Regions from separate parts of the Clostridium swellfunianum genome, predicted to be linked through region 3. Evidence: riboswitches for the same ligand, from Rfam matches in the RefSeq annotation. Region 3 holds a riboswitch; each other region holds the start of a gene.

Region 1 (2,274 bases), 1.1 Mb from region 3:
TTGCTCAAGAAATAACCTCCCTGTCCTGCTTATTATGCTCTGAACAATTATTAATTGTTCAGTTCCTTATTATGTTTAATTCGTCAGTTATAAACTTATTAATAATATATATGTGGAAAGTACATGGAATATAAGAAAAACTGAATAAAATTTATAAATAATGGAATAATACCCTAATAGGAGGGATTTCCATGCGTAAAAAAATAGGTTCTATAATAATTATTGTTTTCACATTGATTTATGTTTCTGTTATGATTTATGTAAGCGGATATGATTTGGTTGAAATAGGTAGAGTAAAAGCAAGACAAGTTATAAATAGTGCTAAAAATAGTAAAATTGCATTAATATTAGAAAATAATAAAAAGCCCAAGGTCATATATGAAGATGTTAAGCAAAACTCTGAAATTGCAGTGAATAATAATACAAATAAAAATAATGTTAAGAAGTCTGAAGGAAAGCTTTATCCTTTAACTGTTATGAAAGTTAGTGATAAAGCTAAGGAAAGCAAGCTTGAAAAAATATACCTTGAAGAAAGAGAAATACGACAATCTGCAAACGATCAAACACCTATAGATTTAAATAGTATAGCTAAAGCACCAAAGAGTAAAAGTGAAACTAAGTCCAACAGCGAAAATAAAAATAATGAAGATGTATCAGTATTCAAGGTTATGACTCAATACCAGCTTACAGCTGAGGATAAGGAGCGAATACGTACGCTATCTAAGAAATTGTCACCTTTAGATCAAGAAAAAATAAATACATATCTTCAATTTATAAACGATGTCAATGCAAAGAATGCAGTTAATCTTTTAAGAGATAGACTATCCGATAAGGAATTTGAGAAAATAAAGGACATAAGCATAAAACTTAATAAGTAATAATTTTTAGAAAGTATTATCAAATTATAGTTTTGTGTAGAAAATTGAAGATATAAAGAGAAATTTTATTGACAGTTTTTTTGTGCTATGGTATTATATTTTCGAATTTAATAAGAATAATTGCTCTTATCAAGAGAGGTGGAGGGATTTGGCCCTGTGAAGCCCGGCAACCGGTTAGATAACTAAGGTGCCAATTCCGCAGCATAAAGCTTGCAAGATAAGTGATACGTTATATACGTGCCTCTTCTTGTAGAAGAGGTTTTATTTTGCAAAAGACAGCTTAGGTATAGGCTTATTAATTTGTTAATAATAATTTATACATACAGAAGGGAGATTTTGGAATGAGAAGATTATTTACTTCTGAATCAGTTACAGAAGGACATCCAGATAAAATTTGTGATCAGATTTCAGACTCAGTGCTAGATGCAATACTTGCTCAAGATCCTAATGCCAGAGTAGCGTGTGAAACAGCTGTAACTACTGGTATGGTTTTAGTTATGGGGGAAATATCAACAAACTGCTACGTTGATATTCCTAAAGTAGTTAGAAAAACTATCGAAGATATTGGTTATACTAGAGCAAAATATGGTTTTGACAGTGATACATGTTCTGTTCTTACATCAATAGATGAGCAGTCATCTGACATAGCTATGGGAGTTGACGAAGCTCTAGAATCTAAGAAAGGCGAAATGGACAAGATTGAGGCTATAGGTGCAGGAGACCAGGGTATGATGTTTGGGTTTGCTACAAATGAAACTCAAGAATTTATGCCTCTTCCGATAGCAATGGCTCACAGACTTGCAAGAAGACTTTCCGAAGTTAGAAAAAATGGAACACTTTCTTATTTAAGACCTGATGGAAAGACTCAGGTTACAGTAGAATACGAAGATGATAAGCCAGTTAGAATAGATACAATAGTTATTTCGACTCAACACAATCCAGACGTTACTCGTGAGGAAATAGAGAGAGACTTAATTGAGAACGTAATTAGAAAGATAGTTCCATCTAATCTTCTTGATGATAAGACCAGATACTATATAAATCCAACAGGAAGATTTGTTATTGGTGGTCCACAAGGAGACTCAGGTCTTACTGGTAGAAAAATAATTGTTGATACTTATGGTGGATATGGAAGACATGGAGGTGGAGCTTTCTCCGGAAAAGATCCAACAAAGGTAGACAGATCAGCTGCTTATGCTGCAAGATGGGTTGCTAAAAATTTAGTTGCAGCGGGTGTAGCCGATAAGCTTGAAATTGAGCTTGCTTATGCTATAGGAGTTGCAAAACCAGTATCAATTGAAGTTATAACTTTTGGAACTAATAAAGTTTCAGATGAAAAGATCATAGATATAATTAACAAGGTGTTTGACTTAAGACCAGCTGCTATAATAAGAGA
Region 2 (2,274 bases), 220 kb from region 3:
ACATCCTCTCTAAACCTTTCAAGCTTACCCCAAACTATTGAAAAATCTATATCAAGATCTCTAGCCATTGAGGTTATTATAGTCCTTTGACTTTGATCTTTTGGAAAGAATATTTTTATATTTGAGCCTTCACGAGGCAAAAGCTCTTCCTCGCCCATAAGGTCCCTCAATTCATGTGGAGGTTCAAGGAATAAATCTTCAACCACACCAATAGCTTTAACTTCACCGTCTTCCATTAAAGCTACTCTGCTGCACACCTCTTTTATAACCTCCATTTGGTGTGTAACTATAACTATTGTTATATTAAGCTTTTGGTTTATTTCTCTTAAAAGCTGAAGTATTGATTTTGTAGTCTTAGGGTCTAAAGCTGAAGTAGCTTCATCACATAAAAGTATTTTAGGCTGAAGAGCAAGAGCCCTTGCTATTGCAACTCTTTGTTTTTGTCCTCCGCTCAGCTCCCTAGGATAACTTTTCGTCTTTTCCTCCAAACCTACCAGCTTTAAGAGGCTGTGTACTCTCTCCTTTATTTCTTCTTTAGGAACTCTCCATAGCTGCATTGGTAGAGCGACATTTTCATACACATTTACTCTGTTTAATAGATTAAAACTTTGAAATATCATTCCCAGTTCTTTTCTAAATTCTCTTAATGATTTAGTTTTAAGGCTCCTAACCTCTTTATCCATAACAATTATACTTCCACTATCGTAGCCCTCAAGACCATTAAGACACCTAAGCAATGTTGACTTTCCTGCTCCGCTATGTCCAACTATTCCAAAGATTTCCCCTTGCTCTACTTCTAAGCTTACTTCACGAAGCACCTCTGTATTTCCAAAGCTTTTTGAAACTTTACTTATATGAATCATTCATTTCCCCCTTACATACTTATTTAAGAATCCAAATACTATCAATTGATATTAATAACTATTCTAATTAAAAATATAAAAATAAGCCCCGAGAAAACCTCGGGGCTCTATAAGCATTCCGTGTTTCCTCATCTCCCAGTGTTTATAAAACACTGCAGGAATTGGCACCATTGCATTGTTATAATAACAATGCCGGTTGCCGGGCTTCATAGGGCCAGTCCCTCCACCTCTCTAGATAAGTATATCATCAATATTAAATTACTTTAGTTAAATGCAGTAATACTGTGTTCCTGCATTGATTTAATTATATTAACATTTGGTGTATATGTCAATAGATTTTTGCAATTTTTATTTTCATATTTTGCAATTGTTAAGCATATTTAATGAAATCGTTTAGTTGCTTTTCTAAGTCCTTAGTATATTTTTTGTCCATAGGTTCTAAATTTTCTAATCTGTATGGAATGCCAAGTTGCTCATATTTGGAAACTCCCATTGTATGATAAGGAAGAAGTTCAACTTTATCAACATTTTTAATTTCTTTTATAATGCCCTTAAGCTTTTCAATATGCTCTGCAGAATCTGTTATTCCTGGTACAACCACATGTCTAATCCAAACCTTTGTATTAGATTTATCTAATTCTTCAAGAAACTGATCTAGACCATGCTTACTTCTGCCTGTAAGGTTTTTGTATCCAAAATCATCTACATGCTTTATATCTAAAAGTACCAAATCTACATACTTTAGTATTTCAGAATATTCTCCAAAGCCATATCCAGCTGTATCTAACGCAGTGTGTATTCCCTTTTCCTTACAAAGTTTAAGCATTTCCAGCAGAAATTCAGGCTGAAGAAGAGGATCTCCTCCTGAAAAGGTAACACCACCGCCTGAGCGTTCAAAGTATGGTCTAAATCGCATAATCTTTCTTAAAAGCTCCTCTGGAGTCATTTCATTTCCTCCATCCATAGCCCAAGTATCTGGATTATGACAATAAGCGCATCTCAGCTTGCATCCCTGAAAAAACACAACCGTTCTAACTCCCGGTCCATCTACTAGCCCCATACTTTCAATTGAGTGTATTCTGCCTTTTAGCATTTAAATCCCCTCCTTCAGAATTTATTAACTATATTAAAACCACTGTTAATTTAAGGTGGTAATCGTATAAACGAGTACCACCTTAAGCTTTAGAGTTGAGCCCTGCCAGAAGCAGCCTACAATAGTCTGTTGCTCAGCTCAAAGCAAGTGCCTATTTAAGTCTCAGAATTAAGCCCTGCCATAGGCATGGAGAGCCTATTTGATTACATTTTTTCGTGGAATGTTCTGCTTATAACTTCTTTTTGTTGTGATTTTGTTAATCTGTTGAAGTTAACTGCATATCCTGAAACTCTTATTGTTAATGTTGGATACTTCTCT
Region 3 (2,274 bases):
TAAACAAATCTCTTTTTTCAGTATAAAGCTCTCTTAGGCTTTCATAGTATTCTTCTGGTAAATTGAAGCCTGAGATTGCTGCTGCCTGAAGCGGAGCTGCTGCACCAACCGTTAAAAAATCATGTACCTTCTTTGCATTATTAATAATGTGTTCTGGTGCTATAATATAGCCCAATCTCCATCCTGTTATGGAATAAGTTTTTGATAATGAACTACAGCTTATTGTTCTTTCAAACATGCCCGGCAAAGCTGCAAAATAAACATGCTCATAAGGCTTCATCACAATATGTTCGTAGACTTCATCAGTTATTACAAAGGCATCATACTCTATTGCAAGATTTGCAATAAACTCAAGCTCTTCTCTTGTAAACACCTTGCCAGTTGGATTTGAAGGATTGCAAAGAATTAATGCTTTGGGCTTTTGCTCGAAAGCTCTTATAAGCTCTTCTCTATTGAAATTGAATTCTGGTGGATACAATGGAACATATATTGGCTCTGCCCCACAAAGAATTGTATCAGCCACATAATTTTCATAAAATGGAGAAAATACAATAACCTTTTCTCCTGGCTCACAAACACTCATCATAGCCGCCATCATTGCTTCTGTACTTCCACAGGTCACTACAATTTCTTTATTAGGATCTATATCTAATCCCATGAATTTTGATTGTTTTTTCGCCAGTACTTCTCTAAGCCCTTGAGATCCCCACGTAATTTCATACTGATGCGGACCTTCATCTGCTGCTTTTTTTAAAGCTTCCACCAATTCTTTTGGTGGATCAAAATCCGGAAAACCTTGAGACAGATTTATTGCCCCATATTCATTTGCGACTCTTGTCATCTTTCTTATGACTGATTCTGTGAATCCATCTAATCTGCTGCTAACTTGCGGCATTTATTAGTCCTCCTTTCTTTTCGTAAAAACCTTGTTGTAAAATAAAAGCTCCTTATCTTTAGAATCGATAAGGAGCACAGGTAAAAAAATAAACCCGTGGAAGGGTTATTATTAACTACTGCCTTCCCTCATCTCTCAGAATAAATCTGCTGGATTTAGCACCGTACATTAAGTATGTGGTTGCTGAAGCTTCATCGGGCCAGTCCCTAGGCTTCTCTAGATAAGGATTATTATTTAATTTTCTTTTTCGTAATTCGCATTACTTGCATTTGATTATATATGCAATTTTTAACATTGTCAACATCATTTTGTAAAACTATCTAAAAATATTTTTTACTTAGTTTATATTGACATATTTGGATATTAGCTTTAATATATTAAATAAATAAAATATATTTCTTATCCAGAGAGGTGGAGGGAACGGCCCTTTGAAGCCTCGGCAGCGGGTTCTAGCGTAGAATACTGTGCCAATTCCAGCAAGCAAAAGCTTGACAGATAAGATAGATTAAGTTTAACAATGTTTAACCTCTTCTTATCTTAAGGAGAGGTTTTATTTTTTATAAAGTATATTCTGCAGGAGGATAAACTATGACTTTCAATTTAGAGGAAATAAAAAATATTATTTTAAATACTATAGATAATCTATCAGAGAAATTTATTTGTATAAGTCACCAAATTCATGAGAAGCCTGAAGTGGGAAATGAAGAACATTTTTCTTCAAAGCTCCTTTCTGATACTTTAGAAGCTGAAGAATTTCAAGTTCAAAGAGGTATCCCTGGACACGAAACCGCATTTATAGCTAGAAAGAAATCAGAAAAGCCAGGTGCTGTAATCGCCTATTTAGCAGAATACGATGCTCTTCCAGGCTTAGGTCACGCTTGTGGACATAACATAATTGGAACCGCAAGCATTGCTGCAGCTATTGCTTTGTCAAAGGTTTTAGACCAAATTGGTGGGGAGATAGTAGTTTTAGGCACTCCCGCTGAGGAAGGTGGTCAAAGCGGAAGTGCTAAAGCTACTTTTGTAAGAGAAAACTTGCTTTCTGGAATAGATGCCTGCATGATGATTCATCCAAATTCAAAAACAACTATTACAGGAAGCACATTAGCCGTAGATCCATTAGATTTTGAATACATAGGAAAGCCAGCTCATGCAGCTGCATGTCCTGAGGAAGGCATAAATGCATTAGATGCTGTTATTTTGCTCTTTAACGGAATTAATGCTTTAAGACAGCATGTGACAAGTGATGTTAGAATTCATGGAATAATAACTCATGGCGGAGATGCCCCAAATATTGTTCCTGAGTATGCAAAGGCTAGATTTTTTATAAGGGCATCAAGTAGAGAAGCCTTAAACAAAGTTACAACCCGAGTAAAAGC

Evidence for each region. A riboswitch is a leader RNA that binds a small molecule or an ion and turns the genes downstream of it on or off. The one in region 3 is predicted to bind S-adenosylmethionine.
Region 1: it holds a riboswitch for S-adenosylmethionine, as region 3 does, so the genes downstream of both, metK (methionine adenosyltransferase) here and NBE98_RS20990 (pyridoxal phosphate-dependent aminotransferase) in region 3, are expected to answer to the same signal.
Region 2: it holds a riboswitch for S-adenosylmethionine, as region 3 does, so the genes downstream of both, NBE98_RS20015 (methionine ABC transporter ATP-binding protein) here and NBE98_RS20990 (pyridoxal phosphate-dependent aminotransferase) in region 3, are expected to answer to the same signal.

The regions. Positions count from the first base shown of each region.
Region 1 covers NZ_JAMOFV010000006.1:3,310,246-3,312,519, forward strand. Annotated here, with positions in the region: gene yyaC (spore protease YyaC) at 1-8, opposite strand, end outside; gene NBE98_RS15600 (hypothetical protein) at 192-878, shown strand; SAM riboswitch class I at 1,002-1,102, shown strand; gene metK (methionine adenosyltransferase) at 1,220-2,274, shown strand, end outside.
Region 2 covers NZ_JAMOFV010000006.1:4,206,770-4,209,043, forward strand. Annotated here, with positions in the region: gene NBE98_RS20015 (methionine ABC transporter ATP-binding protein) at 1-863, opposite strand, end outside; SAM riboswitch class I at 989-1,105, opposite strand; gene pflA (pyruvate formate-lyase-activating protein) at 1,234-1,956, opposite strand; gene pflB (formate C-acetyltransferase) at 2,160-2,274, opposite strand, start outside.
Region 3 covers NZ_JAMOFV010000006.1:4,431,364-4,433,637, forward strand. Annotated here, with positions in the region: gene NBE98_RS20990 (pyridoxal phosphate-dependent aminotransferase) at 1-895, opposite strand, end outside; SAM riboswitch class I at 1,021-1,122, opposite strand; SAM riboswitch class I at 1,292-1,397, shown strand; gene NBE98_RS20995 (M20 family metallopeptidase) at 1,484-2,274, shown strand, end outside.